DNA from 3 places in the Bradyrhizobium sp. USDA 4449 genome. Region 1 is predicted to be linked to each of the others. Evidence: riboswitches for the same ligand, from Rfam matches in the RefSeq annotation. Region 1 holds a riboswitch; each other region holds the start of a gene.
The links. Region 1 has a riboswitch for cobalamin ahead of ACVIIW_RS15725 (hypothetical protein). Riboswitches for the same ligand answer to the same signal wherever they lie in the genome.

Region 1 (10,642 bases):
GTTGAACCTCACGGGGCCGTAGCAGCATTTACGAGTCGTCCAGAAACGATGGTCCCGGTCAACAACTGGCCCAAACTTCGGCGTCGTCGCATGATCTGAGGCCGGCAAACTGGACCATTTCTGGCTAGAGTTGGCGCTGCATAAATCCCTCGACTGGCAGGAGCGACGACGATGAAGGCCTCGAAGTTTTCGGACGCCCAGAAGGCGTTCATTCTCAAGCAGGGCAGCGACGGGGGCGCGGTGGCGGAGATTTGCCGCAAGGCCGGGATCAGCCAGGCAACCTACTTCAATTGGAAGAAGAAGTATGACGGGCTGCTGCCGACCGAGATGCGCCGGCTGAAGCAGCTCGAGGACGAGAACGCCAAGCTGAAGAAGCTGGTCGTCGATCCGTCGCTCGACAAGGAGATGCTGCAGGACGTGATCCGCCGAAAGCCATGAAGCCTGGTCGGAAGCGCAAGCTGGTCGATGAGGTTTGTGGTGAAGTGGACCCCCGGATTGTGGACCCCCGGATTGTGGACCGGCGGCTTAGGTGGTGCGGATGCCGTTCCGCTTTGATAAACGGAGCGGACCATGAAGAAGATGAGACGGAAAATCGATGCGGCGCTGAAGGCAAAGATCGCCTTGGAGGCGCTACGAGAACAATCAACGGTGACGGATCTGGCGGCGCTACCAGGTGCATGTGAACCAGATTTATGCGTGGAAGAAGCAGCTTCAGGATCAAGCGGTTCGGGCGTTCGACGCGGGCGCCGGTCGGGATGGCGAGGCGACCCACGAACTGGAGGTCGAGAAGCTCCACGCCAAGATCGGACAATTGATGGTCGAGCGAGATTTCTTAGCCAGGAGGTCCGGAAGATGAGCGCGCCGGATCGCCGAGGATTGCTTCAGCGCGATCATGAGAGTCTATCGATCCGCCGGCAATGCCAACTGCTGAGCGTTGCGCGATCGAGCGTATATCGGCCGCCGCGGCCGGCCAATGACAACGACCTTGAGCTGATGCGACGGATCGACCAGCTGTTCATGGCCTGGCCGTTCCTGGGCTCGCGGCGGATGACGGCGATGCTCAATGGCGAAGGCTGTCGCATCAATCGCAAGCACGTGCAGCGGTTGATGCGCAAGATGGGCATCGCGGCGCTGGGACCAAAGCCCAGAACCACAAAGCCGGTGCCGGGACACAAAATCTTCCCGTATCTCTTGCGCCTTATGGTGATCGACCGGCCAAATCAAGTGTGGGCGGCCGATATCACCTATGTGCCGATCGGCCAGGGCTTTCTATATCTGGTGGCGATCATCGATTGGGCGAGCCATGCGGTGCTGGCTTGGCGCCTGTCGAACACGATGGACACATCGTTCTGTGTGTCTGCGCTCGAAGAGGCCTTGGCGCGCTTCGGCCGGCCTGAGATATTCAATACCGACCAGGGCAGCCAGTTCACCAGCGCCCCCTTCATCGGCACGCTGGCCGCAACCGGCGTCAGGATCTCGATGGACGGTCGCGGCCGCTGGATGGACAACGTGTTCATCGAGCGGCTGTGGCGCTCGCTCAAATAGGAGGACATCTATCTCAAGGGTTATTCGGATGGCCACGAGGCCAAAGCCGGAATCGCCCGATGGATCGAGTTTTACAATTTCCAGCGCCCCCATCAGGCGCTGGAAAACCGCGCGCCGATGGCGGGCAGGTGTCACCGGCGCATTCGGCGAAGAGGCTGTGGATATGACCTTCTCGCAAGCGAGAAGCTTGGACAACGCTGCGCGTTGCCCACATCCCCACAGCCACGACAGCAGCAAGCAACAGTGGCGTAAAGTATCGGGAAGAACGAACGGTAGCAAGCTGCACTTAAGAAACCAGACCCGGTGGTCCTCAACATAGGGTCCACTTCAGTATCCCGCCTCCGAGAAGGCCGAGATCATCCATTTGGTCGAGCAATCGCACCTTCCGGCCAAGCGCACACTGCACAAGCTCGGGATCCCGCGCGCCACATTCTATCGCTGGTATGATCGCTACGGGGTGGGAGGCGTTGAAGCGCTGGCGGCATCAGTCTCGACCAGACCGTGTCTGGAACCGCATCCCGGACGATGTGCAGGAGCTGCTCAACCAGGCGGACCGACTTGTCGGCGGCAGGGATGCTATGGTGGTTATCGATGACACCTCACTGCCGAAGAAGGGTGAGCGATCGGTTGGTGTTGCGGCTCAATCCGCGTCGGCTCTCGATAAAACCGCAAATTGCCAAACGCTGGTGTCTTTACGTTTGCGCGCGGCGAAGTGCCAGTGATGGTCGCGTCTTTTTCTGCCTGACAGCTGGACAAGCGACACGTATCAAGAGCGCGCGTGGATCTCACAACCAAATCAAGCGTAGACGCCAGAGTTCAGGCCGAGTGAGCGTCGTTGCGCAGGATCCCCATCATTACTGGTAGGTGCCCGACCGTTGGGATGTCGCATACTGGGCTACAGTGTTTACGCAGACGAGCCGACGGTCAGAGCTGCGCTAGGCGACACGAAGCTGCTACATTGAGATAGCATACTCATTGACCGGAACAGGAGCACCGTCCTTCAACGGAGGCGGCTCATGACCTACACAATCACATGTCATCGAACGGAGTACGGCCGAAAGTATTTCTCCGTTCAAAGGCCGAGCGCGAGAGAAGCTCTGTCCAAGGCAGAGTTTCTTGAGATGTCCGACATCCAAATTGATTACATTGATACGCCTACGGACGGACGGGTTGACATGCGAACGCTTCGGACGTTGGCCGAAAAAGAGCGCGCCTAAAGCTCATCTCGATGGCTGAGGCGTCCAAGGATATCGTCACACAAGGATATCGTCACATCGGGCAGACGAACCTAGCGCGGTCGGGACCTGCAGCGACGTACGTAAGATCCAGCTCGGCCTCCAACGCCAGTTGCTCTTGAGTAACGTGCTTTTACGCACGAGCCGGCCGTCGTTTCTGCCGTTCGCCCGATCGCCTCAGGGCGCGATGATACCGCGCGTGGTTAGAGCAGCCACGTAGGTTGTTGTTTTCCAATGGCCGCGCGGAACGGCGGCTTGCAGACGTTCGCCGCGTTGGCAGCGGCCATGTGTTCGCGCCATGTTGGTCGATGCCCAGGTCTCATCGATGAAGACGAGGCGGTCACGATCGAGCTTGCGCGCCTGGTGGGCATCGATCCGGTGGGACTTGCGATCTCCGCCCTTCTTGCGCAGGCTGTCGAGATGGAAGCCGAGGCGTTTAGCGCCGGGATGAAGCACTTGAAGCTTCCCGACGGCCGCGACCGCCTCGTGCGGGACGGCCATGGTCCCGTGCGGACGATCCAGACGGGGATCGGCGCCGTCGAAGTCGCCCGGGTAAACATTCGGGATCGCGCGGTGGCCCGCGATGGCGAGCGGATTCGCTTCACCTCGGCGATCTTGCCGTTGTGGGCACGGCGCACGAAGAGCTTGGATGCACTTTTGCCGGTGCTGTACCTGCGAGGCATCTCGACGGGCGACTTCCAGGAGGCGCTGGCGACGCTCTTGGGCAAGGATGCGCCGAATTATTTCTCCGGCGGTCGTTTCCAGACTGACGACGGGGTGGCAGAACGACTACAGCATTGGCAGAAGCGCGATTTGTCGGCGCGCCGGTACGTATACGTGTGGGCGGACGGCGTCTTCCTGCAGGCTCGCATGGAAGACCACAGCACATGCATGCTGGTGCTGATCGGCGAGACGGCGGAAGGCAAGAAGGAACTCATCGGCTTCTAGGTCGGCGTGCACGAGAGCGCGCAGAGCGGGCACGAACTGCTCGTCGAGGCGAGAAGCTGATGGAAAGTAGATTGCGCTGAATCGCTCGTTAAGGCGCGCGTCAGGATTGGTTGTTCGGCGGCCGTTCGATGAACCTGCGGCTGCCGTCGAGCAGTTCGAGGTTATTGGCGATGACCGGGTTGCCGGGGTCGAGCGAATAGGCCTTTTCGAACTTTCGTCGTGCGCCGGCGAGATTGCCGCGCAGCATGTATGAATAGCCCCGATTGTTCAGGATCCGAACGGTCTCGCCGCCAAGCCGGATCGCCTGCGCATAAGCCTGATCGGCCAGATCGGCGGTCGGTTCCTGCACAGGGTCCCCGCCCGGCGGCTCTATGAGAACCACGACTGCGGCGTCCCTCAGTGTCTGTTTACACCCGCCAAGGACTATTCCCAACCAGCAACAAGTTAGAACTAAGATGATGCGCCGCATAAGCGTTGTCCCCCGGCTCAGCGGCCTTATGGAAATATCGTCGCTAAATTACTCAACCCAACGCCCCATCGTCCTTTACCTGCCAGCTGGTGTTCCGCCGACCGGCATCGACACGCCGGTTGACGAACCTGCCCCCAATCCCTCGATGTTAAGGTTCTGCGTCGGCGTTGTCCGCACACCCATTTGCCTGGTCGCATCGCTAATGTCGGGAAGCTGATCCACCGGCTGTTGCGTTTTGCCATAGCGTGTGACCGCGGCACCAACGCACGAGCGTCGTAAGCGATCCTGCGGTCGCCGACGTATCGCGGCCAGGGATGGATCGTGTGCATGACGGCATTGACCTGCTTGGCATCGCCCGCGGTCATCGTGATGGTGTTCGAACGCTGGAAGTAGCGATCCACCTCGTCATGACCGGCGAGGCCATAACATCCGCCGAGCAGGAGCGGCGCGAGCAGAGCCAGATACCTGATGGTCATCTCTCGCTTGCTTTAGTTGAGGGTTTTCACGACCGGCTGGTCGGCAACAGTAGCGGCCGGCGCCGGAAGGGGCGCCCTGACCTCGGGAGCGATGATGTGCCCGTACGGACCCTTCACTTCACCACCGGAATTGACGTAATCGTTTGTAGCGCTTGCGGACTTCCATCTGACCAATTGAGGAAGAAATCGACGTCGTTTGCCGGAAGTCGGGAGTCGAGCGGCGATGCCTATTGCTGGCCGGGTGCCGCCGGCGCAACCAGGCGCGGCGTGACGATGATGACCAGATCGGTTTCCTCCTGCTGGTACGATTTGCTGCTGAACAAGGTCCCGATCACGGGCACCGAGCCGATCCAGGGAAGTTGCGAAACGTCCTGGCGATTGCGAGTCTGCAGCAGGCCGGCGATGGCGAAACTCTGGCCGTCGCGCCGTTCGACCGTCGTGCGTGCATCGCGGCGGGTAGGGGTGGAACGGTCGTCCCCTGGATCGTCACTGCATTGGCGAAATCAAGTTCACTGACCGACGGCTCGATCCGAAGGTTGATCACGCTGCGCGAGAGCACGGTGGCGACGAAGCACAACTCGACACCGAACTTCTTGAAGTCGATTGTGAGGGCTGGAAAGCCGTTCGTCGTTTGGGTCGGGATCGGGACGGGAAACTCGCCGCCGGCAAGGAAGCGGGCGGCATCGCCGGAAAGCGTGGTCAAGTTCGGTTTCGCCAAGCTGCGAGCCAATCTTTTGGTTCCCAAATGCAGAGATCAGCACGTCCACCGAGCCGCCGCCGGCGGTCCTAATAAGGCGACCTCACGTTGCGCAACATCGCTGGCGCGCTGGGGGTCGAGTGTTTCCACGCGCGAGGTTTTCTGCGACAAGGGCGAATGCCTGACGCGCGTCGGCAAATCCCTTGTTGCGAGCGACATGCTGCATCTAACGAGATCGGGTTCGGAATTCCCGGTTTCGTCGATCGTCTCAAAGCTGGGTGTCGAATAGGATGACGCTGCGGTCCAATTGACGGGGTCGGCGCAAATCAGCTGTCAATCGGGCTATGCCGACCGCGTCGAGCTTCTCGCGGATCATTTGATTAGATGCGCCGGCATTGCGGCAGTCTGCCCTGACAGGGCGGGCACATTGCCGCGGACGACCGCTTCGGGCTGTTCCCGAATTGCCGTTTGCTGGCCCGCCCGGCAACCGGGCGAAGGTCGCGGCGCTGCGGGTGTGCTCGGTCGTCCCTCGGACTGCCGCCATACTGAGAGCCGGGTTCAGGAAGAACTGCCTATTGCTGAGCGCCGCCTCACAGCGTCAGATGTTGGCTGTTCGCTTGAACCACTTCCTTGGTAGGCCAATGTAGTAGCCGCGCCTGCGAAGCTCTAGCCCGGATCTATTGAGCGTATCGCAAATGGATTTCACAGGCGTGCCGGCATCAACAAGCTTGCGCAGCAGTTCGTCTTCTCGTTTGGTCCAGCGAGGAGAGCCGAGAGTCAATTTCAATCCAACCTCTTAGCCCACACTTCGTCACACTCTAATCTGTTCACATGAATTTCGCCATCCTAAAATTTCGCATTCCAGAACACGACCTAAAATCGTAGAAAAAGCTTGGGCCTCCGGCGCCTTGTCTGTCCCAGTTATCGCGTCGGCCTCAAGAAAGGAATGGCAGGCGAGGCGCTCCTTCGAAAGCTATACGTTGGCATAGACGAAGCTCCCGGATCCTCTGCCAACGAGATTTCGGAGCCACTAGGATTCAGCCAGACTTGTAGGACAACCTGTGAGATGGCCGTGCGGCCGAGGAGTTAACCCCGCTAGACCGGATACTTGACCCGCGATGAGCGGCCCCAGCCGCAACTATGTCGGCAGCTACATCAGGACGTCGAAGTGGGGAGCTATCGGCTATCGCCGCGATGGGCTAACGCTAGAATTAGTCCGCCGCGCGGCCACCACGCGCCCAGCCGAGAAGAACTCCGCCATTCTCAAGGGGGGACAAATTCGCAAGCAAGTTTGCACATTGCCCGCATCACGTGCGAAGAAAGCAAGACGTCCGTTCCCCGGCCCAACAGCGTTGGATGTGGGGAGCAATCAAACGCTCCCAGCATAGCAGCACACGTGCTCTGTTTTGGCCTTGCAGTTCCATTCCCGCATCTCGTAGGATGGAAGCTAAGAGGGAACCCGGTGCGCCGGCGACGGCTATTCCGAGGCTGCCCCCGCAACTGTAAGCGGCGAGCGGTTGTCATCGTGGCGCGGTGACGCGCACTGTCCGTGACGACATCGTCGACGTCGCCAAGACCATGGTGAAGCTGGAGGAGAACTTCGTCGACCTCGCCTTCGGCCTCGGCAAGATCGAGGGCATGCGAGCTGAGCAGATCCACGCCTACGTCCGCTATGTCGCCGACTGGCGACTGACCCAGCTGCGGATTGCCCCGGTCTTCGGCTTCTTCGAGGCCAAGGAGGGCGGATTCACCCAGCTCAAGGCGCATCCATTGCCGTGGCTTGTCGAGATTCTCAATGGTGTCGAGCACGCCTATTTCTTCGAGCAGCGCGCCACGGAGTACTCCAAGGCGGCAAGCCGCGGCAGCTGGGACGGCGAAAACGGGGTGTGGGCGGCTTTCGGCCGTATCTAGCCCATCTTTATTGATGAAGGGCCTGTGGGTGGCTGGCGAGGCGAGTGTGGTTTGACCCGCTGATGGGACGTGAGATTCGGTTGCTGAGACCAATTCTGCGCTGACATCATCGAGGCAACCACACCGGCCATGGGCGACGATACGATTCTGCCCTTCCTGTTTCCAGCGGTCGGGCGCAAGACGATCACAGCCGCCTTTGATGGTGGGCGGCTGTTTTCAGCGGCTATGATGTGGAGGGCTCCACGACCCGAACCCGCTCGAATGCGACAGGCGACTAAAGGACTCCTCGTTCTGTGGATTCATAGCACCCGAAGGATCATTGAAATCCCTTGGCTGCCTTCAAAAGCGCCCCGAGCTTATCCGGCGGCGTCCCGACCATCGACCGCGCCTCCGGCCGGTCGAACATAAGGCGATCAGGCCAGCCTAGCTGTCCTCTCACCGATGACTTTTCTAGTGAGCGCCTCGTGGCCAACCGAATAACCCTTGAGATAGATGTCCTCAGTAATTGTCAACACGAAGCTATTGCCCGAGCAGTCGTGTGCTTGACGCTCGCAGCCATCATAGGCTCGTCTGTATTGTTCTCGACGGCAAGCGGCTCACACGGGCCGCTTTTCGTTTTATGGATGGCCGCGCAGTCTCGTCAGCTTTTGGTCAGCCAGCGCGGATACGGAGCCCCGGAGTTAGCGGGACGTGGCAGGGACAGCGCGATGGCACCAGAACGGTCAGCGCCGAGTCACGTGCCGCTAGCTTCTATGGTAGTGCGGGCGGGGCAGGGACAGCGTCCTGTCATGCCCCAAGCCAACAGGCGCCGAGTCTCGCCCGCACTGCCTGCGATCCCTCACGGACACTCAGGGAGCGAGAGGAGATTGTCCGGTTGAATTCCATCCACTGTTGTCTTGATGTACTTGTGTCGGCCGTCGGTCGCGACGATGACCTCGACAGTGATGCCTGATTCTTCGACGTAGAACTCCCACTCGCGGCTTTCGATATCTCCAATAGTCTTCGCGACGGATAGCCTCCATCGCGTTCCGTCTGAATTCAGCCCGCCGACAAATTTGATTCTCTCATGTGCGTTTCGCCTGTCAGACGTGTTTATGCAACGAATGCGCACGCGTTTTGCCATGCGGGGTCTCCCGTCTCTGCAGGCTGTCGGACCAGCTTAGAGATTGCCTGACGACGTGGGGCCGACCGGTTCTGGTAGTTGTGCCAGGGCTTTTCCTGATGAATGTATCGTACCGTCGGCTTCTTCCGCTGCTGTGAGGCTGGCTGTGTCGAAGTTGGCGGTGCGTTGCAGGGACAGCGCTCTGCCTCCAACGGCTCGGGCGCCGAGTCACGTTGCCGCTAACTTCGACTGCGGATGATCCAAGCAGGCGGTGATCACCAGGGGCGAGGACCCTCGGGAGCGTAAGTCAACGCACCCGCTGCCACTGGCTGATTTTGTCCGGTATGCCCAGGTTTGATGGGTCTCCGGCCGAAGGCCAAGAGCATGTCTCGTTCGCCAAGTCTTCGGCCGCGGAGGCTGGCGAAGCATACCGCCCCAATGTCTCATCACCGAGCGTGACCGTAAAATCCTCCCCAGTGGGAACGATCTGAGCCACCCCAGCGTGAGTTTTGTAGAACCATTTCACCATCTGCGACCCTTCCATGAACGTGCTGTGGTTTCACGTCCGAATGTACCTCGACGGCGCTGAGCATGCTCGCACCACCTTACATTCTCGTCCCCACCAATTCTGATAGGCGCCCCGGTTACTTGTCCGCGCTATTATCTGGTGGCGCCAGGGAGAACGTGACCCTCTCAGGAGCAAGGTGGCCGGCCTTGCCGTTCCAAGGGGGAGGGCTGGCCACCGATGTTAGGGGTGCGTGGCAGGGACACCACGGGGCCAACGGATGCACTCATTCGAGCAGCACATCACCCCACTGCGGTCGCAAGCGCTTGCGGTGCTTGCAGCCAGTCAGGCCCGTGCGGCCGATCAGTCTCTGAGCCAAGCAGATCGCCAAGTCGCGACGTTTAATGCCAGGGAGGCTGAGGCAATGGTTAGACATACTCGATTGCGTGAAGCCCAATCTCGGGCCGAAGGAGGCACGGAAGATCGCTGCACGCATACGCGATCTTCTAGGGGGCGCGCGTGAGCACCAACCGGTTCGGGTGGGACCCCTGTGAGACTTTCGCCAGCGTCGCGCCCGCGCTGCTTGCCGGTGCTGGCGCAACATGCGGGCGTCCGAGCCGCCGGCGCGAGTAGGAAAGTGACCAGCTATCCTCTGTAGCCAATTAGATGAGCGACCTCCACTAAAAGGTGGCCGACCATCATGCAGGCGCTTTCGGCCTTATAGACGTCGGCAGTTGTGGCGCGCTCAGGGTATCGAAACCAATACTCTTTGTGATAGCGGCTGAGGTGTTCCGCGTCCTTTGCAGCGCCGGGGCAAAGGCGCTCACGAAGTCCATCGGCTTTTGCTAACAAATCCGCTAGGTCGTGGGACCGCTGCAGCGCAGGTTGATGCTGCCCCTGAAATTGCAGCAATGCTTTTAAGCCATTCTCGATGCTGAAGCCGATGAGAAGGTAGAAGGGAATTCCTATTCGGGAAATATCTTCGCCGGGTGCAGAGGAATGAATGCGTTTGGCACCATCTAGCAATGCAACCGCATATGCCAGCTTGTCGATATGAAACTCCGCGTCTTCTGTCATGAGCGCCCCTGCAGCAAAGTTCCAAGCATGATCAGGCAGTGCTCGCTGAACCTTTTCGCCGCACGAGGCGATTATGATCCCCGTCTCAGCCCAATCGTTCTATTGCTCGTCCCGTCGCCTTTCGTCGTCAGATAGTTTGAGACTGGTCAGGCTTTTTTGTGAAGGGAAGCTCTGGCTCATCAGGGAATGGGTCTTCCTCCAATCTTGCGCAGTGTAGTCGATCAGCTCCGCGGCCCCTTTGGCGCGGGCGAATGCTCGTGGATGGCTGCGGCTATGATGTGGGCTCCGAGCATCCTACCGATCTTGATGGCCGGAGTGCCTGTATGAGCAGATTCTGTCCAGAGCGTAGTGCCGCTAGTTCCATGAGGCCGTAAGCCGCGGTAGTGGAGGCGCCTTGCTCATATTGGTGCCGGCGGTGGTGACCGCCACGATCTACACGGCCTTGCTACAGCAAGGGGTAGAAAAGCTGCAGTGCGACGCGTTAAGAATTCGCGGCGAAATGAGTTCCGCGCTGTTGGCCCGCCGGCTCTAATGGATGTAGCGCGGTCCGCTTAGGTCATTGACCTAACAGATCTTAAGAATGCGCGAGTACACATCGACTTCTTGAGCCGCCTTGATCGACGCTACACTTGGCTCGGCGTCGCGGGCCTCGAACTCGCGGCGAAAGACGGCATGCT
Region 2 (10,642 bases), 1.5 Mb from region 1:
CGGTCCCGAAGGGCTCACCGCTGTGGCTACTGTCAGCGAGAAGGCCGATGCGGAGGCGTTGATACTGCTTGCGCTGGAATGCGGCGTGCCGATCAAGGCGGTACCGGCCGACATATTGGCTCGTATCGACACGCCGACGCAATCGAAGCTCGTCACCGAAAAATTTGGTACGGGATCCGTCGCCGAGGCAGCGGCGCTCGCTGCCGCCGGCCCGCACGCGCGATTGATCGGGACACGCGCGATCTCGCAGGATCGCACCGCGACGGCTGCGATCGCGGAAGGAGACGGCCCATGACGGTGCATTTCATCGGCGCCGGACCGGGCGCTCCGGACTTACTGACGCTGCGTGGCCGGGACTTGATCGCGGCCTGTCCGGTTTGTCTCTATGCGGGATCGCTGGTGCCCGAAGGCGTGTTGGCGCATTGCCCGCCAGGTGCGCGCATCGTCAACACGGCGCCGCTGTCGCTCGACGATATCATCGCCGAGATCGGCGCGGCGCACGCGCAGGGCAGGGACGTCGCGCGGCTGCATTCGGGCGATCTCTCGATCTGGTCGGCGATGGGCGAGCAGCTTCGCCGGCTGCGCGCGCTCGGCATTCCCGTCACGATCACGCCGGGCGTGCCGTCGTTCTCCGCGGCCGCCGCCGCCCTCGAAGCCGAGCTGACCTTGCCTGGGCTCGCGCAGTCGGTCGTGCTGACCCGCACGCCGGGCCGCGCCAGTGCGATGCCAGAGGGCGAGAAGCTTGCCGCGTTCGCCGCAACGGGCGCGGTGCTCGCGATTCATTTGTCGATCCATCTGCTCGACCAGGTCGTCGCCGAGCTCACGCCGCACTACGGTGCCGGCTGTCCAGTCGCCATCATCTGGCGCGCGAGCTGGCCGGACCAGCGCATCGTCCGCGCGACGCTGGCAACGCTCGATGCCGCCGTCGGTACGGAGATGGAGCGCACCGCCTTGATCCTGGTCGGCAAGACGCTTGGCGCTGCGGAGTTTGACGAGAGCCGGCTCTACGCCGCCGACTACGATCGGCGCTATCGCCCGATCGGTGCCGAGCCGCGCTTCCCGGAGGCATCGTGATGGCGGCGGGCCTCGTCATATCCGCGCCAGCGTCCGGCGTCGGCAAGACCACGCTGACGCTCGCGCTGGCGCGCGCCTGGCGCAATCGCGGATTGAAGGTGCAGTGCTTCAAGAGCGGCCCCGACTATATCGATCCCGCCTTCCATGCCGCGGCCACGGGCCGTGCCTCCGTCAACGTCGACAGCTGGGCGATGGACCGCGCGACCATCGCGCATCTCGTCAGCCGCGGCAGCGATGCGGACATCGTGCTCGCCGAGGGCTCGATGGGCCTGTTCGACGGCGTTGCCGTGCGCGGTGTTTCCGGCACCGGCGCCACCGCTGACATCGCGGAGATGCTGGGCTGGCCGGTGGTTTTGGTGATCGATCCCTCGGGACAGGCGCAGACGGCGGCGGCGATCGCGGCGGGCCTGCGCGATTACCGCGCCGGTCTGCGCCTTGCCGGCGTCGTGCTCAATCGTGTGGCGAGCCCGCGCCATGAAGAGCTCGTGCGGCGCGCGCTCAACGACGTCGGCATCGCCGTCTTCGGCGCACTGCCGCGCCATGCCGAGATCAGCCTGCCGAAACGGCATCTCGGCCTGGTGCAGGCCGAGGAGCAGGCGGAGATCGGCAAGCTGATCGACGAGGCCGCGCGCTTCGTCGCCGAGCATGTCGATCTCGATGCGGTGCTGCGCTCGGCTGCCGACCGGTCGGTGCGATCAGCCAGCGATGGTCTGAACGTGACGCCGCCCGGCCAGCGCATCGCGCTTGCCCGCGATGCCGCATTCTCCTTCGTCTACCCGCACATGCTGGAAGCCTGGCGCGCGGCCGGCGCGGAGATCTCGACATTCTCGCCGCTCGCCGATGAAGCGCCGGATGCGGGCGCGGATGTCTGCTGGCTGCCCGGCGGCTATCCCGAGCTTCATGCCGGCAAGATCTCCGCCAATGCGCGCTTCCACAACGGCCTACGTGCCTTCGCCGAGACACGGCCGGTGCACGGCGAATGCGGGGGGTATATGGTGCTGGGCACCGCTTTGACCGATGCCGAAGGTATCCGTCATGAGATGACGGGTCTGCTCGGACTGGAGACGAGCTTTGCCAAGCGCCGCATGCATCTGGGCTATCGTCTCGCCACGCTCTCAGCGCCGATGCCGGGGCATCAGGCCGGTGCGCGGCTGCGCGGGCATGAATTCCACTATTCGACGATCCTCGCCCAGCCTGATACGCCGCTGGCGGTGGTGCACGACGCAGCCGGTGCGGTCATCGCCGAGACCGGCTCGCGGCGTGGCCACGCCACCGGCACGTTCTTCCATCTGATCGCGGAGGACCGGTGAGCGGCTTTGTCTCCTTCGTCTCCGCCGGCCCCGGCGATCCCGAGCTTCTCACGGTCAAGGGCGCCGCGCGGCTGCGCGAGGCCGACGTCGTGCTCTATGACGATCTCGCCTCCGGCGCGATCCTCGACCTGGCGCGGCCCGGCGCCAATCTCTTCGCGGTCGGCAAACGTGCAGGGCGGCCTTCGACCAAGCAGCACCACGTCAATCGGCTGCTGGTCGATTATGCCGCCACCGGCGTCCGCGTCGTGCGGTTGAAGTCGGGCGATGCCGGCATCTTTGGCCGGCTCGAGGAGGAGCTGGAGACGCTGCGCGAGGCGGGCATCGGCTACGAGATCATTCCCGGCGTCACTTCGGCCTGCGTGGCCGCCGCGCAAGCCGGCATTCCCCTGACGCGTCGCCATACCTCGCGCCGGGTGCAGTTCGTGACCGGGGCCGATGTCACCGGCGAGCTGCCGCCGAATCTAAATTGGGCGGCGCTGGCCGATCCGGATGCAACGACGGTGGTCTATATGGGCCGACGCACCTTTCCGGCGCTGGTCTCGAAATTGATCGAGCACGGTCTGTCACCTGCCACTCCGGCACTGTTCGCGGAATCGCTTGGCCGCGCCGACCAGCTGATAGTGCGCACCACGATCGCCGAACTGGCCGCGCAGCTGGCGCGCGGCGGCGCGGCGTCCACGGCGGCCGTCATCATGTTCGGCGCGCTGGCGGGGGGCGGATCATCATGATGACCCTCTCGCTGATCGGCATCGGTTGCGGCGATCCCGCGCAGCTCACGCGCGCGGCTGTTCACGCCATCAATGCTGCCGATCTTGTCCTGATCCCGCGCAAGGGCACCGCGAAGTCTGATCTCGCTGATCTCAGGCGAACGATTTGCGCGGACGTGCTCACCACTGCCACCACGCGCATTGCGGAATTCGAGCTTCCCGTGCGCGACGCGCTCGAAGCCGACTATCGCAAGGGCGTTGACGATTGGCACGATGCGGTCGCCGCCACGTGGTCGCGGACGATAGCCGATCATCTCGGCGGTGACGGCAAGGTCGCGCTGCTGATCTGGGGTGATCCGTCCCTCTACGATTCCTCGCTGCGTATTGCGCGGCGGCTCGCTCCCCAGCCGACCATTGAGGTCGTGCCGGGTATCACCTCGATCCAGGCGCTTTGCGCGGCGCATGCGCTGCCGCTCAATGACATCGGTGAGCCCTTTCTGGTCACGACGGGACGGCGCCTGCGCGAAGGCGGCTGGCCTGAAGGCGTCGATACGGTCGTTGTGATGCTCGACGGCGGCACCGCGTTCCAGTCGCTCGATCCTGACAGAATTCAAATCTGGTGGGGTGCCTATCTCGGCATGGCCGATCAGATCATCATGTCCGGCGCGCTGGCCGATATTGGTCCGCGCATCGTGGCGGCGCGGCAGGATGCGCGCGAGCGGCACGGCTGGATCATGGACTGTTATATTCTCAAACGCAGGCCATAAGCGAGGCAGCATGCTCCCTGAATGGATCACTCAAAACTGCCCTGAGCCATCAGCTGTTCATCGCGATGCGGCGATCGCGCGGCAGGCGCAACTGACAAAGCCGACGGGCGCGCTCGGCCGACTCGAGCAGCTCGCGATCGAGCTTGGCGGTCTGCAAGCGACCGAACGCCCCCGCGCGGCACGCGTGCCGATCATCATCTTCGCCGGCGATCACGGCATTGTCGCCCAGGGCGTGTCGGCCTATCCGCAGGCCGTCACCATTGCGATGATGGCGAATTTTGCCTCGGGCGGCGCTGCGATCTCCGTGCTGGCACGCGAGCTCGGCTCGACGCTTGAAGTTGTTGACGCGGGAACGCTGGCGCAAGAGCCGATGCCAGATATCGTCACGGACAAGCCGCGCCACGGCACGCGGGATTTCAGCATTGAGCCTGCGCTGACGCTCGCCGAGCTGGCATTCGCCTTCGAGGCCGGTCAGCGCGCAGTCACGCGAGCGAAGGCCAATCGACCCGATCTCCTGATCTTCGGCGAGATGGGTATCGGCAACACCACGACGTCTGCGGCGATCGCCGCAGGCCTGCTCGGCATCAGCGCCGAAGAGATCGCAGGCCACGGCACCGGCGTCGATGCGGCGGGGCGCGTGCACAAGGCGCGCGTGATCGATGCCGCGATCGCGCGTCATGGCGTGGCCGGCGCGGCGCCCGAAAAAATCCTGTGCGCCGTGGGCGGTCTCGAGATCGCGGCCATATCCGGGGCCATCATCGCGGCCGCGCAAGCGCGAATTCCCGTGCTGATCGACGGGTTCATCGTCTCGGTAGCGGCGCTCGCGGCGGTGCGGCTGAACCCGTCGTGCCAGCCGTTCCTGCTGCCGTCACACCAGTCGGCGGAACAGGGGCATCGGCTGGTGCTGCGGGCGCTGAACGTGCAGCCGCTGATCAGCCTCGATCTCCGGCTCGGCGAGGGGTCGGGCGCCGCGATCGCCCTGCCGCTGGTGCGTTCGGCCTGCGCGCTGCACAATGACATGGCGACGTTCGCGCAGGCCAATGTGCCGGACAGAGCTAGCTGACTTGCTGATTGACTGACACAACCCGCCATCCGGTCGCGAGCCGGTCGATCCGGGTCAGTGACAGCGGATCGATCACGAAGCGCAAGGCTGCTTGCGGCGAGAGATCGAGGGCGATGCAGAGGGCGGCGCGGATGGTGCCGGAATGCACGACGAGCGTTGCGGGGCCGGCACCTATCGGCGCAAGCCCGAGCCGGACGCGCGCGACCTGATCCTCAAAACTCTCTCCACCTGGTGGCCGTCGGCGTGCCGGATCACTCCAGAACTGCGCATAGGTTTCGCCCCCGCTGGCTGCGAGCTCGTCATGCCGGCGGCCGGTCCAGCCGCCAAAATCCTGCTCGCCGAATTCGGGCATCAGTTCAGGCTCAAGCCCCAGCGCCCGCGCCGTCTCGACCGTGCGGCGCGCCGGGCTGGCATAGCTCGCCGCCTTCGGCGGCAGAAGACGGCGCAGCGCCTCGAGCTGCGCGCGATCGTCGAGATCGGCCGGAGCGTCGGCCGCATGGATGGTCCCCGCGACACCGTCGACGCGGGCATGGCGTATCAGCCAAAGGAAGGTCTCGCCTTCCATGCAGATCTCCCAGGGAAGCTCGCCGCCGCGGCAATATCGCCGCATCCGGCACATTGACTCTGTCTTCGCCGTAATCCTAGATGGCGGTGACGGTTTCCCCGAAAGGGGATGAAAAGGGAATGCGGTGCGGGGACGTTGTCCCCAATGCCGCAGCTGCCCCCGCAACTGTAAGCGGTGAATCCTTCGTCGAAAAGCCACTGGGTCCTCGGTCCCGGGAAGGCGACGAAGCGGTCACGACCCGCGAGCCAGGAGACCTGCCGTCAGCCGTGGTCACACGCGAAGATGTCGGTCGGGGAGTACAGACATTCGGCTTCATCGGAAGGCTGACAGCCTGATGGTGGGACCTTGGTTCGCGGTGACGTGCCACTGACGTCACACCGAGGTCCAGGACCGTGTCTTCCATCCGTATTGTACGACCACGCCGCTTTCTGCTGGCGTCCGCCGCTCTCACATCTTTCGCTACCATCGACATGACGGCTGCCCTGGCGCAGCAGGCCCGCGAGCCCCTGCCGCCCGTGGAGGTGTCGCCGCCGCAATCGCGCAAGCAGGCCAAACCCAATGGCCAAAGTGCAGAGAGCGCGCGCCGTAGGGCCGTGCGGCGACCCTCGACCGCGTCGACCGCGTCCAAGCCGGTCGTGCCGAATTCCGCAGCGCCAACGCCACTCAACAGCAACGCGGTCGCGGAGAGCGCTTCGCGCCTCGGCCTGACGGTGCGCGAGACGCCGGCAACCGTCGAGGTCATCCGCGCCGAGACCATCCGCGAGCAGGGCTACCGCACCGTCTCCGACGTCGCGCAAGGCGCGGTCGGGGTCACTGCCGGAGACAATCCGGCCGAGCCGTCCGCGTTCTCGATGCGCGGCTTCACCAACAGCCAGATCAACACGCTCTACAACGGCATCAAGATCGGTCCGCAGAACATGACCTCGCGGATCATGGACACGGCCAATCTCGAAGCCGTGGAAATCCTCAAAGGTCCGGCCTCGCTGATGTCGGGCGAGGGCGCCGCAGGCGGCGCCATCAATTTCGTGAGCAAGCAGCCGCGCACGGGGCAGATCCAGAACGAAGCAGACTTTTCGTTCGATTCCTTGAATTCCTTCCGTACGCATTACGGTTCCGGGGGTAGCACCAACGTGCAGGGTCTGGACTACCGTTTCGACGTCAGCCGGTCCTCGCTCAACGGCTTTGCCGACGACACCAATACCAAGACACTCGACGTCTCCGGCCAGCTCAATGACCGCATCTCCGACACCCTCAAGGTCTGGGGGGCGATCGAGTATCGCGAGGACCGTTCCAAAGCCTATTGGGGCGCGCCGCTGGTGTCGGCGACCTTCAGCGGTTCGCACGCGACGAGCGGCATCGTCTCCGGCAGCTATTTCAACAGAACCGACCTTGGGGCCGTCACGATCGATGACCGTACCTTCAATACGAACTACAATGTCCTCGACGATAGAAACGTTGCGCAGGAAGTGTGGCTGCGCGGCGGTTTCGAGCTGAAGCTGGCGCCCGACCTGACGCTGAAGAGCCAAGCCTACGGCTATGACGCCGAGCGCAGCTGGTTCAACAACGAGATCGAGGCGTTCAATTCCACAAACAACCAGGTCTATCGCGAGCGCTTCTATGTCGCGCACAGCCAGCGCCTCGTCGGCAACATCACTGATCTGGTCTGGGACGCCAACATCGCGGGTTTCGACAACCGCATGGTCACGACGCTGTCGTCGAGCTACCTCGACTTCGTCCGGCCGGGCGCGGCAAACTTCCCGAACGATTTTGTCTCGCTGGTCGATCCCGACCGCGGCCTCTACGGCTTACTCACGACGCAGCAGCAGACAGCGCGGATCGACAACGAGGCGCTGTCGTTCGAGGACCGGCTGAAGCTGACGCGGACCTTCTCGCTCATCGGCGGCCTGCGCGTCGAGCATATCGGGCTCGATCGCAACTCGACCGACGTCAACGGCCTGGAGAAGGCGAGCTTCCCGTTCACAAAGGACTGGGCGCCCGTCACCGGTCGCATCGGCTACACCTGGGAAGCCGTTCCCGGCCTGACCTTTTTCAGCCAGTACGCCACCGGTGCCGACATCTCGGCCAACAACATCTTCTTGCTCACGCCGACCCAGAATCTGGATCTGACCACCGCGCGCACCTACGAGACCGGTGTCAAGCACGTGTTTTGGGACAACAGGGCGGAGTGGTCGTTCTCGGCCTACGACATCCTGCGCAAGAATGTCTATGCGGCGGCCGGCGGCATGACGCTCAACATCGCGGGGCGGCAGGAGTCCAAGGGCGTCGAGCTCGCCGGATCGATCCGCCCAATCGAGCCTTTGCATCTCTGGGGCAACGTCGCCTATGTCGATGCGCGCTATGCCGATTATGATTTTGCCGGCGGCTCGTTCTCCGGCAACACGCCGCCGAATGTGCCGCGCGTCGTCGCCAATGCGGGCGCATCCTGGCGCTTCGCGACGCCGTGGCCCGTGGAGCTCGGCATCGTCGGCCGCCATGTCGGCGACCGCTACAACAGCGATGCCAACGCCGTGACCATGAATGCCTACACGGTCGGCGATCTCTACGCCTTCGTCGACGTCCCCAAGACGGTCTTCTCTGCCGTCGACCAGGCTCGCCTGGCCTTCCGAATCCGCAACTTCACCGACAGGCGCTATGCGATCTGGGGTGACCCGTTCTATCCCGACCAGGTCCTGCTGGGCGCGCCGCGAACCTACGAAATCTCCGCGGCTTTCAAATGGTAGGGCGCTGACCGCATGATGGGCGCGATCGTGCTCTTGCACCGCTGGCTCGGGATCGCATTCTGCCTCCTGTTCGCGATGTGGTTCGCGAGCGGGATCGTGATGCACTTCGTTCCGTTTCCGTCGCTGACGGAAGCGGAGCGGTTTGCAGGCCTGGCGCCGGTCGAGCGCACAGGGCCGATCATGGCGGTTGCCGACGCGGTGGCCGCCAGCGGGATCGCCGAGGCCACGCGCGTTCGCCTGATCCAGCGCAGCGACGGGCCGGTCTATGTCGTATCAGGGCCGTCGCATCTGCGCGCAGTCCGCGCATCCGATGGGGCCGATGCATCGGTGGAATCTGCGGACCTCGCGCTCGCTATCGCCAGGGATCACGCCCGCAGCCGCGGCCTCGATGCTGTTCACGCCGTGGTTGTCGCACGCGCCGATTACGATCAATGGAGCGTGCCGAACGGCCTTGACCGGCACCGGCCTCTGTTCCGCATCACGCTCGGCGATGCTGCCGGAACCGAAGTGTATGTCTCCTCACGCGCGGGCGAGGTCGTGCTGGATACGACGCGCCGCGAGCGTGGCTGGAATCTTGTCGGCAGCGTGCTGCACTGGATCTATCCCACGGTGCTTCGCAGCAACTGGGCGCTGTGGGACCAGATGGTCTCGTCGATGTCGCTGATGGCCCTGATCGCGGCGATGTCCGGGGCGGTACTCGGAATTCTCAGGATCCGAATTCACAGGGACAGAACTCACGGGCGCCTGATCCCTTCGCCTTATCGCGGATGGCACGCCCTGCATCACGTCGTCGGTCTCCTATCGACCGTTTTCCTGTTGACCTGGATCTTCAGCGGCTGGCTCTCGATGGATCACGGCCGGCTGTTCTCGCGTGGGCACTTGACCGCAGCCGAAGTCGGCCTGGCGAACGCCGGGCCGGACTGGCGCGCGGCTCCAACGCTTGATCGGCAGCCGCTGTCGACTCCAGCCCGTGAAGTCGAATGGTTTGCTTTCAATGGCAGCGTCTATCGGCGCGACCGGATCGGACTTGGCAGGCAGAGCTTGATCAAACCGGGCGAGCCGGCCCGCTATCGGCAGACGGCGTTCCTGGATGGGCGGGACGTTCTCAACCTGACGGAGCGCCTGGCGGCAGGCTGCGGCGTGCCCTCCATTCTTGCCGACAACGACGACTATCCCGCTCGGTCCGCCGTCCCCGGAGCCCCGGTCTACCGTTCCCGCTGTGGCGGTCTCTGGTTCGACATTGACGGCGCCGACGGCAGTATCCTGCAACGGCTCGATGCCTCGCGACGGGCCTATCGCTGGGCCTACGGCGCGCTCCATACGTTCGACTTTCCCATTCTGATGGCGCATCCGCGCGTCCGCGATGTCCTGATCGTCGGGCTCTGCGCGCTCGGGCTGCTGTTCTCCGTCACTGGCATCGTGATCGGCTGGCGGCGCCTGCGCCTGTCGATCTGAGCCGCCCCTTGCGCATAGCTTCCGCGCTCGGCTGCGGAGTCATTGATCCCTTTCCGCCGGCCGCCTTTCAGTGTAGCTCTGCGCCCACCTAAGCGGCAGCCGTCAGTCGGGCCGCCGCAATCATGCAGGAGAGCCATGTACCCGAAAGTTCAGATGTTCATCGCCGGCGAGTGGACCGACGGCACTTCCGGCAAGTCGGAGGACGTCCTCAATCCCGCAACCGGACAGCCGATCGGCAAGACCCCGCACGCCTCGCGGGCGGACCTCGATCGCGCCCTGGAAGCCGCCAGGTCCGGCTTCGATATCTGGCGCAAGACCTCGCCTTTCGACCGCTACAAGCTGATGCGCAAGGCTGCGGACATCATCCGTTCGCGCGCCGCCGACATCGCGCCCGTCATGACCATGGAACAGGGCAAGCCGGTCGTGGAAGCGCAGGGCGAGACCATGCTGGCCGGCGACCTCATCGACTGGTTCTCCGAGGAAGCCCGCCGCGCCTATGGCCGCATCGTGCCGCCGCGGATGGGCAACGTCTCCCAGCTCGTGACCAAGGAGCCGGTCGGTCCGGTCGCCGCGTTCACGCCCTGGAATTTCCCGATCAACCAGGCGGTCCGCAAAATCTCGGCTGCTCTCGCCGCCGGCTGCTCGATCATCGTCAAGGGCCCGGAAGAAACGCCCGCCAGCTGCATGGAGCTGGTGCGCGCCTATGCCGATGCCGGCATTCCCCCCGGCGTCGTCCAGCTGGTGTTCGGCGTGCCCTCGGAAGTCTCGGAATATCTCATTCCGCATCCGATCATCCGCAAGATCAGCTTCACGGGCTCGACCGCGGTCGGCAAGCATCTGGCCGCGCTCGCGGGCCTGCACATGAAGCGTGTCACCATGGAACTCGGCGGCCATGCGCCGGCGATCGTGTTCGCGGACGCTGATCTCGACAACGCGGCGAAAATCCTGTCGACCAACAAG
Region 3 (10,642 bases), 300 kb from region 1:
GCCACGGCTAACAGGGCCGACCCCGGGTGACGTTCTCCCAGGTATCGTCTCAGCCACCGCTGAGTGTCGCTCCACCTCGCTGTGCGGACGCTACTGCGTGGGCACTCAATTGGCGATGCGCGGAGTACGCCGGACCGGCCTTGGACGGAAGCTTATCCACCGGCGCACGCATTGAAAAATGCATGACAGCTGGTTCGCCGGGAAGCAGGCATCTCGCAAACTACGACGGGCCCTCGCGCTCTGCGCCTGTCAGAAAGATCGCGAAATCATGCTGCCCAAAGTACGACGAGCCGAAAGCTCCGGGAGAGGCGACTGAGCTGTCGCAGTTGCAGGGCGCGGGACCGTTCAATGAGGGGCTCGCCTACTCTTCCTCTTTCTCTTCCTCTGGTTCGGTGCGCTGAAACCAGGACCCAGGAGGGAATTTCGCGATATGCTTGGCAAAGCTGGACTGTGGCTCCCCAATCTTTTACTTCGCTCTTCTCGAAAGTGATGACCCCGTTGTGTGTAAAATAACGTGGTCCTTGGATATTACAGTTTACTAATAGGAGAACGCGCCACAGATCACCTTTCTGGGTCGGCTTGTGATTGGGCTTCGGTAAGTAATCTACCACAGCTTCAACGATAGTGCATCGGCCTTTCCGAAGAACATCGCCGAGCCGACCTTGGGGGGTAGTCACAAAATTGAAGTTCGACAGATCGTGTAGAAAGCGAAGGTTTGCGTTCCTTTCGCCATCTGCGACTTCACTGGCGATCAACGAGAGTGCGAGCGCGTGCCAGCCTAATTCCATCGGCTGCGCGTAGGTTGACGCAAGTTCAATTGTACCATCGAGCCCGACTTTCCAGGTGATAACGTAGTGTTCGTCCGATTTGTTGTGTTGGTGCCTGGTCCACGAAACGAAAACAAAGTCGTCTCCGCCAAGTTCAGCGACGCCCCACATTTGGGGGACGAACTGTGCCACCTTCGAGACATTGGAGATGATTTGTTCTACCGTTTCACCATCTTGCGCCCGCCAAGCCGACTTGAATCTCTCGATAAGGGGGCTGTCGACCGACCGGATACGGCTGCTCGTGGCGGCCGGCCAGGCGAGGCAGATTAGAGATGCACCTAGCCACAGATATAGCAGGGGTCTTGCAAACAGTCTCTTCATAACCTCGGCGTCTCCCATCCAGAGACTTAGGCAGCAGGTGACTTGAACTTGCTCTGAGCGAGAGGCAAGAAGTTAGCGACGACGCGATAAGGCTGTTCGACGCCGTTGCCTATGTCACGCGGCGCTAACTTCCCTGTCAGCGACAGCATTCCAATTGGCTGAGCTGGCATGCCCAGCAGCAGCAGTCTGGGCATGCCGACGGATTGCATTCTTCGTGCCAGGCAATGGGCGAAAATACGCATCGATTTTGTGTGTTCTTGTCGCCTTTCCGACGTGCGCATGTTTCGATGCTTCCATTCGGCGCATCGGCCGCAGCTTGGACCCCCTTGTCCCGCAGTAGAAGAAGCGAGCGCCTCGGATGGAAATCTGATCCCGGCTTGGAGTGCCGCTGCCACCATTGAACGGTGTGCTTCACGATCGCCTTCTTCGTTGACCTACATGCCGGCCAGCGACACGAAGCCGAGTTAGCCGCCGACGTTGAAGTCTGGCTGGCAGGCGATCAATCGGCGCGCCGCGTGTGGTGCCCGAGTGCGCCGAAAAAACCTCCGCTATCGATGCGGATCCTTTAGCAAAGAAGCCGCTGCCCGGTGCAGCTGCTGGGCGAACGCTGAAACGAAGCCGCGTCGAACGCTGCATCTGCTCGAAATGGCGGTAGTCCTCGCCGCGAACGCTGCCTTTGTCCCTGCCATCGCCATAGCGTGCAGAGGCATCCCATGGCAGCTACCGATGCTCACTCGAGACTTTCTGACACGCGATCTCTGACCAGCCAATGTTTCCGGGTGGCGGTTAATCGTTGAGACGCACAGTCATTCGCCGGTCAACGGTCATTCGCTTACCAGATGTCGCAGACTAGCTTGGTACACAATCTGAGAGGTTGACGGGAAAGGTCTCCTACCGATAATCCAGGTCGTCGAGGTTCTCCGGGGCGTGTTCGATCCGGAGCTAAGAGGGAAGCCGGTGCAATGCCGGCGCTGCCCCCGCAACTGTGAGCGGCGAGCCACTGTCCAACGATGTCACTGAAGCCTCCACGGCTTCGGGAAGGCCGGACAGCAGCGACGACCTGCAAGCCAGGAGACCTGCCCCGGCAAAATATTGGTCCACGGGCGGGGTGTCTCGGTGGTGCGCCAAGCAGCTGTCGCATGCGCGACTTCGACTGCCTGCGTCCGCCATGGCCTTGTCCCCAACAGGGGTTAAGCTATGTCTCTTCTCTCTCTTCCCGTTGCTACGCTCGGAACGCCACGCATCGGTCCACGCCGTGAACTGAAATTCGCTCTCGAAAGGTATTGGGCCGGTAGGATAAGCGAACAGCAGTTGCAAGAGGACGCATCCGGCCTGCGCGCAGCGAACTGGGCTCGTCAGAGCTCTATCGGCGTCACTATCATTCCGTCGAATGACTTCTCGCTGTATGATCAAGTGCTCGATACAAGTGTCATGGTTGGCGCGATCCCGGAGATCTACGATTCGAAGGGAGAATCCGTTTCCCTTGCGACGTACTTCGCCATGGCCCGCGGATCGCAATGCGACGACCTCGACCCGAGTGTCGGTCACGGCCTACGAGGATCTGGCGCGCCAGCGCAGGAGATGACCAAGTGGTTCGACACCAATTACCACTACATGGTTCCAGAGTTTCACAAGGGACAGGCGTTCAGGCTGTGCTCTCGCAAACCCATTGAAGAATATGAGGAAGCAAAGGGTCTGGGCTTTCAAACCCGCCCCGTTCTTATCGGACCGGTCACATTCCTAAAGCTCGGCAAGAGTGCCGATAACTCGTTCCAGCCCCTCTCCCTGTTGGATGATCTGATTCCGGTCTATATCGAGGTTCTTCATGAATTGGCCAAACGAGGGGCAAGATGGGTTCAGTTTGACGAGCCCAGCCTGGTCCTTGATCTGGACGAGGCGGCGCGAAAATCCTTGCTACATGCCTATAACCGGTTGGCAAAGGAGGGACCGGCTATCAAAATCTTGGTTGCCAGCTATTTCGGCGCACTAGGCGACAATCTGGATACTGCCTTGAGCCTGCCAGTGTCCGGCCTGCACGTCGATCTGGTTCGATCGCCGGAGTTATTGGAGCAGATCATTGCTGACGGGCGAGCTGATCTCGTCTTGTCGCTCGGTGTCATCGACGGCAGGAATGTATGGAGGTCGAACTTGTCGTCGCTACGCCAGAGGCTAGAGCCCGCGATCGCGAAGCTCGGTAAACACCGTGTACAGCTAGCTCCATCCTGCTCGTTGCTTCACGTACCAGTCGATGCTGAACTAGAGACCGGGCTCACTTCCGACGTCAAGAGCTGGCTCGCCTTCTCGGTTCAGAAGATGCGTGAGCTTGCGATCCTGGCGCGGGCACTCGCTGGCGACCGGAATGTCGGGCAAGCTCTTGCCGAGTCGGAATGCGCTGTGACTGCCCGCCGGAGTTCGCCGAAGATCCATGATGCGAATGTTGCTGCCCGGATGAGGGCGATCGACCAGAAGATGCGCCGGCGAACGAGCCCATTTGCCCGTCGTTCCGAGATTCAAAGGGTGCGCTTCGGACTACCAGCGTTCCCTACGACGACGATCGGATCATTTCCACAGACGGCTGAGGTCCGAGGTGCTCGTGCGGCGCATGCGAAAGGCACGATGAGCGACGAACAATATGACAGGTTTCTTAAGGAGGAGATAGCCCGCGCTGTACGTTGGCAGGAAGACATTGGGCTTGATGTCCTTGTGCACGGCGAATTTGAGCGCAATGACATGGTGCAGTACTTTAGCGAAAAACTCGCAGGCTTCGCATCGACCAGCAATGGATGGGTGCAGTCCTATGGCTCGCGCTGCGTTCGTCCCCCGATCCTGTTTGGCGATGTAGTGCGGCCGAAGCCGATCACCGTAGAATGGTGGCGCTACGCGCAGTCACTAACGAGCAAGCCAATGAAGGCGATGTTGACCGGACCGGTGACAATCCTGAATTGGTCGTTTGTTCGCGATGATCTTCCTAGAAGTGAGGTCTGCCGTCAGCTTGGGCTCGCAATCCGAGACGAAGTCCGCGATCTCGAGGATGCCGGTGCAGCCATGATCCAGATCGACGAACCCGCACTCCGCGAAGGATTGCCATTGCGCCGATCGGAGTGGAACGAATATCTCGATTGGACGGGAGATTGTTTCCGCATCTGCTCGTCCGGCGTTAGCGATCAAACGCAAATCCATACACATATGTGCTACTCGGAGTTTAACGACATCATCGGCGCAATCGCCGCAATGGATGCGGATGTAATATCGATTGAGACGTCGCGCTCTAAAATGGAGCTACTGAACGTATTCACAGAGTACAGGTATCCAAATCAAATTGGACCGGGTGTGTACGACATCCACTCTCCACGCGTTCCCGGGACGAGCGAAATGAAGGAACTGATGGTGTTGGCTCAGGCGCGTTTGCAGAAATCGCAGCTCTGGGTCAATCCGGACTGCGGCCTAAAAACGCGCAAATGGGAGCAAGTGCGGCCCGCGTTGGTCAACATGGTCGCTGCCGCCCGCGAGCTGCGCGCTGCATCCGATCCGCAAAACCATTGATCCCGAGCTTAGTCTGTTGTCGACGAGGTTAATTCGCTAGTGGTGATTTGCGTGCTCCACAATGTCGAACCAAAGTACCCGGCCCTTGATGGGCCGGGGATGGAGCGGCGTCCGATGAGACGGTGACGCGTCGCGCTACTTTGTCGCGGTCCGAGGGAGAATCGCCTACGGTTCGAATCAAGAGTCCGGACAGGCAGTTCTTTCTCAAGCGCACGCCGATGCTTGCGGAGATGGAAGCTGCTATCCAAGCCAGATGCGCCAATGTGCGCGTAGACAGATTCACGCTCGATAGGGCCGAAGACGGTACGCGGTCTCGATGGCGCCGGCCGCGACATAAGGCTATCGGCCGTGCCGCCGGCTGGATCAGGTCACAACCTCCGCCGTTGGCATTTGTCGCTTTCCGCAAAGCTAGACCGGCGGCCGGTATTTCCAGCAATCCCACCGGCGGCGGTGCTATGGTCCAACATGCTGTCATGTCACATCCTTTGTTGGTGAGAGACTTTCTTGCCTGCGCGTCACCATCGTTGGCTTGTCGGTGACGTCAAACGCGCCCTCGCGAGCGCGGCAGATCGCTCAGCGAGAGGGGGAAAGACGTCGGAGCCAGTGGACACCATTACGACTCGCATAGTCGCGCTCGGACACGTCATCGGGCTGATTCGCAGGTCAATGATGTAGAGGTCATCGCAAGCGGCGCAGCTTATCATGTTCAGGTAATTTTGGTGCGGCTCTGGTGCGCTTGGCAGCTGTCTTAACAACCGCTCACTGCTGTCGGACGGAAAAGCATAACGGCAAACCAAGTATTTCGGACAGCCATGCGGCGGTTACGGGGGAGCAACTTCTAGCGGAAGTCAGCTGCTGCCGCAGCATTGATAGGGGTCAAAAGCAATTGCGCTTCCGAGAATAGCGGAGCTCGACGGGCCGCTACGAGCCGGACACGCCCGGGCGAGACATTTCTCGGTCAAAGCCCCGTTTTTGCATGAGGAGCCTACGAGGCCCCGGTCACCGGCCTAAAGTAGCGGGCGATATGACAGGTTCGACAGGGGCGATCGCGCTTCCTCGAGGCAACAGGACCCTCAGCCGCGCGGTCTGTTCCTGAGGGAGCGGGACAAACCCATTTAGAAGCTGATTGAGGCAGATCAAAAACTCTCGCCCGAAGTGGGAGTAATGGTCGGGCGAAACCACATCAAGACAAGACCATGCCTTCATTTACCGTTCGGTTTATCAAGACATGTTTGTGACGATACCGGCGGCGGACATCGTGCGCGCCAGGCAGCGTTCCAGGTCGATGCGGCCTCCCTGGGTGCTGCCGCTCAGCAGGCGGAGATCGATTTCTGCAAGCAAAAGAGTGTCCGTGATTGGACAATCTTCGCTGATGTGCTCGTGCTTCGAGCACCACTTGCATGAGGTTAATCCGTTCACGTGGTCCTTTCGAGCTGAAGCCTCAGCTCTCCTGAACCCTGAGGCAACGGCCGCGTAGCCGAGGCGATCTTCACGTGCGTCAGAACGATTGCTGGAGTATCATTTGGCCGTCCAGCGACTTTAGAGAAGACTGTTGCTTCGATGTCACCAAATGAATGCATGACCGATCTACGCTCGCGTCAAAAGAGGGACGATATGTTCGATATATATCTGAATCGAAGACATCTCTTGGTCGTCCCGAAAGGCTTTGCGATCCCCGCGGGATTGGGCTTGAATTGGAAGCGAAGGAAGCGGGCGGTTCGTTCCGTGAGCGACGTCATTCGACATGATGTGCAACAGCGAGGCTACCACCGACGTCGCTTGATCCCAAATCGGGGGAAGGCGGTAGTTGAGACCGTGACACAGTCTTAGGCGGCACAGCCATGCTGCATCATTCTTCGGAACACTCTGGGGAGGGCGTCGCAGATGCCGCCCAAAGCGTTGGTTTTCGCACCCGAAGCGAAGTGGTTATCGTGCATTAAGGGCTTGAGGAGGACGGCTTCTTTTGAAAAGCTGCGCACGGCTGAAGAGCTTACCTCAAGATCATTGATATGGAGAGTTTATTTGCCTCGATGGCGAGCGCGTGAGTTTTCAGCTGTCCATTCTGAAAATACTTGCCGGTCAGCCACACGGTCGGGCGAGCATCGAAGTCGTTAAGCAGCATTTGGCTATCTATTATAGCAGCGGCCCGGAGTGGCCGGCTCGGATGAAGCGCATCGCAAGCCGCGCACCCCAACTCGATATTTTCGGCCAGAGCTTGATCGAGCGAGACGCAGGATGCTGGATCATCAGCGAGCAGGGAAGGAAATATCTCGAGACACTCGAGCAGTTAGATCGGACTGTCATGCAAGCTGAGGTGGAGCGGGAGAACGTGCAAGTGTCGACAGCTGAGCAGCCGCCACCTTTGACTTTGCAGCTAGGAATGAACGTAGGCAGGAAGCGCCCCGCAAGCGATTGAGCGTACGCAAGCCCCCAAAGCAATCATCGCCGGACGTTGGAACACAGCGACGTTCCGCTCGCTGTCCGAACGTCCCTGGTTGGAGCTGTTCAGCTTGATAGCTATTTTGGCTCATTATCCGGAACATGTCCTTCTACATGCGTAGATTCGAACGGTAAGAAGTTCATTGCGAGGCATTCAAAGAACGAATCCCTCTGCGCCGCGGCTGTACGAAATTTACAGTTCCAGAGCTTCATTAGATCCAGACGTTTCGCCTCGCGAGAGTCATATCGAATCTATATGTGGGCGGGACTGCCTATAACGTTGCCCTTTTTTTTATGGAAAACCGTGTTACAAGCCACCCCTCTTAAAAGGAGCATATATCGTGAAAAAAGCAACCAAGAAACGCGTTAAGCGACGCGAGTGGACGAGGGCAGATATCAGAGAGCTCAAAGTCCATTCAAAGGCCAGAACCCCGGTAATCAAAATAGCAAAGATGACCAAACGGAGCGTCGGTGCGCTCCGCCAGAAAGCGCTAAACCTCGGAATTGGGCTCGGACATCAGCGATAGTGTTGGATGCTGCCGGCAATGGCGCGGTAGGGCGGCTTGCAGGCCGCCCTCAGCGCCACAGAAATTTTGCGACGACTAGCTTCACCCATCCGCGCCGCGAGATTTTTTAATCGCGGTTCAATGTCGCGGTCGGGCTCACGCATCCTCTCGCCGTTGATTGTCTAAGATGGTCTCAACGGTTACGGCTATTGCGATCCTTATTGGCAGTGAAGAAATTGTCTTGGTCACAGCCCTGCGAAGGATTATGAATGCCCGAGCAATCTCGCCTCCTTCGGCAGGGGTTGGCGCTAGGCGCATGTCTCGGATAATCTAGTTGGATTTTGGATCAGGTCCGTTATTCCAACCCTTCTTCGCGTTGGTCAATTAACGAGCGACGTTGCACGATCCGCTAACCCAAAATGCACCGTACGGTTTGGGGAGTGGACTTGTGTAAGACAAACTGTCCGGTGCTATAATCCAGAGTGTTGAACGGCTAACGACGGGCTGACAGGAAAGTTGCGTCGGGATTGCTTCCCCGTTGAGAAGATTGCTCGGTCTTACCTTGTGATGTGTACGATATGAACTGCGCCTTTGCTACACTCTTCTCATATCCGTTCGGGTGTGCGTAGCATCAGCGAGAGAGATGCCGCATGTACCTTTCAAGGCCCCAGCATGCTGCTTTTGATGATAGCAAAAGCCCTATGTGTCGCGGGCGGTCTTCGGCAAAACTTCCGTATAGTGTCTTCCAACCTTTCCATAAGCGCGATCAATGTTCGTGCAATTGAGTGGTCGCTTGATTTCGTGTAGCTCCCGAGCAATTCGCAAAGCAATGGTAGTAAGCTCTTCCGCAGTCTGGCCCAATTAATCGAGCGGCGCCTAAGGCAGAGGATATGAATGGTTGTCGGTTTCAGAGTTTATACGGAAGAGCTGCTCTCAAGTGTTCTTGTGGCTGGCTTTGTTGTGCCCAATCGAGCTAACGCCGGCGGCGGGCTCTCTTCAAGCACGAATGTCTGAACCATGAGCGGACGTCTTTGGCCGTTCGTCTGCGGTGTGTTTTCTCCTCGGTCTTCCGCGATCCGGGACCACACTCCTTGGGCATTTACTCCAGCATCATCCAGACATTTTAGCTCCCCCTGAGCCCTGGTTGATGCTGGCGCTTGAAGCGTTTGGCGGGGTGGTTTCTTCCCATCCGGCGGGGGGCGCACTGATTGAGGCCGCGTCCTCTCAATTCTTGGGGCGGATCAATCGCACAGCGGCCAGCCGCGCTTTTGCCGATGCAGCATACGATCAGTATCTCGCAGAAGCAGGCAAGCGGGTCATCTTAGACAAGACACCACGATATTGGACGGCGCTTGATTTTCTCGATTCAGTCTACCCAGAAGCGCCACATATCCTCCTGATGCGCAATCCCTTTGCAATCGCTGCTTCCTTGAAATCTACGTGGGGCATCCCGCTCCGGGCAGAAAGCTCAGGTAGTGTCAGCGTCTCCAGTACCGTCGATCTCATGCTCCGTATGCCCGACGGGATCATATCCTCGCTTGCCGATTTAGTTCTGGACCTTCCTAGGTTAGCTGCGCACCGCACTCGCCCGCAAACACACTTGGTGCAATACGAAATGCTTGTGGCGCATCCTGAGAAGGAAATTCGGCGGCTGCTGGCGGCGCTCGAGTGTGATCCAGCGGCTTTCACATCGGCGGACAGGAAAAAGCAGATTATCTCCGAACCAGCAGCTTTGGAGACCGAAAAATACTAGAGCGAACGACCATCGACCAAGGTTCTGTTGAGGCGTGGCGATCTCAACTGAGCGTCGAAGAGATGCAAACAGTGACCAATCTCGTCGGCGCCGAGCTTCTTTTAGAACTCGGATATGAGGAGGAACTGCGACACGCCCGGAAAGCCGGAGTTATGGACACCGGAGAGGAGGTAACCGAACTCTATCGTCGGATATTTCGGACGTGGTGGCGTTTCCGAACTACAAAGAGGGGAGCGTTATCGGCCTCGTCTCACGCTGAAGCACCAGTCCACGTCGCCTCGAATGTCTCGGACAATCGCGACGCGGCTATCCAAATGTTGCGGGACGAAGTCGCGCGACTGGAGCAGATCCTCAATATCGCCTAATGTAGTTCGAGTGCTTGCAATCAAACAAGCTCATTAATTTGACCAATGTCGTTGGCCGCACGATCTGAGCACCCATGACGGATCACGGGGAGCGCGGCGGAATTCGATATGCTTGCCACGTCTTCAAGTCTTCTCATGAATAGATGCTAGTGGGTCGCACAAAGGGGATGCCGGCTGTGCGTAATAGTTATCGCGTTTTTCCTTGAAATAGATGCCCTTTTGCTTAAGCGACCGCTACTGCCGCCGATGTTGCCAATTTAAGGAGCGTGACCTCCATGGAGATCTTGATCCCACGTTCGTCAACGCGCCAGTGAAGGTCGCACTAGTGAATTCGCTGACCTGATCCATGTTGAGGATCTTCGGAGTGCCATACTTCGCCGCCGCCTCCAGAGCCGCCACGTCAAGACCGCACGGCTCTCAATCGATCATGTCACAAAGGTAAAGCAGCGCGGCCGATGGGAATACGTTATGTGCGCCGACCATAGTTGGTTCGGCTGGTCGATCATCATGTTGCACAAGAAATAGGGAAGATCTTGCCCGGCGTTGGCCTCGTCTTGTTCCGCCTTGCTCTCCGGGGCGATGCCCATCCTCCTCCGCATCAACCGGTGCGCGCGCGTGCAATTGACCTAACGTTCCTCAACTATCAGCATCACGATCACCGCCCTAGACCAGGAACGACCGGGGCGAGAACAGCTCTTCGAGACGCCGCATCGGCCAAGGTCGGCGTTATCGACCGGACGGGAGAGCCGAGCGCGCGATCCCAAGCAACATGCATTGCCGGCGGATTGACAGCGCCATCAATGGAAGCTTGTACGATCGAGCAGGTGCTTCAGAGGCGACAACGCCAGCACAGCGGCTCGGAAGTGAGGTTCACAGGACACACGCCTC

Region 2: another riboswitch for cobalamin. It lies ahead of ACVIIW_RS22690 (TonB-dependent receptor domain-containing protein); the one in region 1 lies ahead of ACVIIW_RS15725 (hypothetical protein).
Region 3: another riboswitch for cobalamin. It lies ahead of metE (5-methyltetrahydropteroyltriglutamate--homocysteine S-methyltransferase); the one in region 1 lies ahead of ACVIIW_RS15725 (hypothetical protein).

Annotation. Positions count from the first base shown of each region.
Region 1 is NZ_JBSRYD010000001.1:3,326,184-3,336,825, forward strand. It holds partial or broken gene ACVIIW_RS15685 (transposase) at 172-476, shown strand; partial or broken gene ACVIIW_RS15690 (IS3 family transposase) at 571-1,662, shown strand; partial or broken gene ACVIIW_RS15695 (transposase) at 1,901-2,306, shown strand; partial or broken gene ACVIIW_RS15700 (IS630 family transposase) at 2,961-3,131, opposite strand; gene ACVIIW_RS15705 (transposase) at 3,066-3,728, shown strand; gene ACVIIW_RS15710 (tetratricopeptide repeat protein) at 3,829-4,197, opposite strand; partial or broken gene ACVIIW_RS15715 (type II and III secretion system protein family protein) at 4,686-5,467, opposite strand; gene ACVIIW_RS15720 (hypothetical protein) at 5,969-6,157, opposite strand; cobalamin riboswitch at 6,775-6,970, shown strand; gene ACVIIW_RS15725 (hypothetical protein) at 6,949-7,281, shown strand; gene ACVIIW_RS15730 (DUF3892 domain-containing protein) at 8,120-8,404, opposite strand; gene ACVIIW_RS15735 (hypothetical protein) at 9,534-9,965, opposite strand.
Region 2 is NZ_JBSRYD010000001.1:4,875,037-4,885,678, forward strand. It holds gene ACVIIW_RS22655 (cobalamin biosynthesis protein) at 1-295, shown strand, start outside; gene cobM (precorrin-4 C(11)-methyltransferase) at 292-1,074, shown strand; gene ACVIIW_RS22665 (cobyrinate a,c-diamide synthase) at 1,074-2,384, shown strand; gene cobA (uroporphyrinogen-III C-methyltransferase) at 2,381-3,112, shown strand; gene cobF (precorrin-6A synthase (deacetylating)) at 3,109-3,858, shown strand; gene cobT (nicotinate-nucleotide--dimethylbenzimidazole phosphoribosyltransferase) at 3,869-4,921, shown strand; gene ACVIIW_RS22685 (histidine phosphatase family protein) at 4,914-5,486, opposite strand; cobalamin riboswitch at 5,560-5,762, shown strand; gene ACVIIW_RS22690 (TonB-dependent receptor domain-containing protein) at 5,879-8,227, shown strand; gene ACVIIW_RS22695 (PepSY domain-containing protein) at 8,240-9,682, shown strand; gene ACVIIW_RS22700 (NAD-dependent succinate-semialdehyde dehydrogenase) at 9,818-10,642, shown strand, end outside.
Region 3 is NZ_JBSRYD010000001.1:3,630,527-3,641,168, forward strand. It holds gene ACVIIW_RS16895 (hypothetical protein) at 1,175-1,429, opposite strand; cobalamin riboswitch at 2,045-2,246, shown strand; gene metE (5-methyltetrahydropteroyltriglutamate--homocysteine S-methyltransferase) at 2,346-4,691, shown strand; gene ACVIIW_RS16905 (hypothetical protein) at 5,913-6,110, opposite strand; gene ACVIIW_RS16910 (hypothetical protein) at 6,733-7,107, shown strand; gene ACVIIW_RS16915 (hypothetical protein) at 7,472-7,657, shown strand; gene ACVIIW_RS16920 (hypothetical protein) at 7,648-7,800, opposite strand; gene ACVIIW_RS16925 (sulfotransferase family protein) at 8,685-9,389, shown strand; gene ACVIIW_RS16930 (hypothetical protein) at 9,461-9,754, shown strand.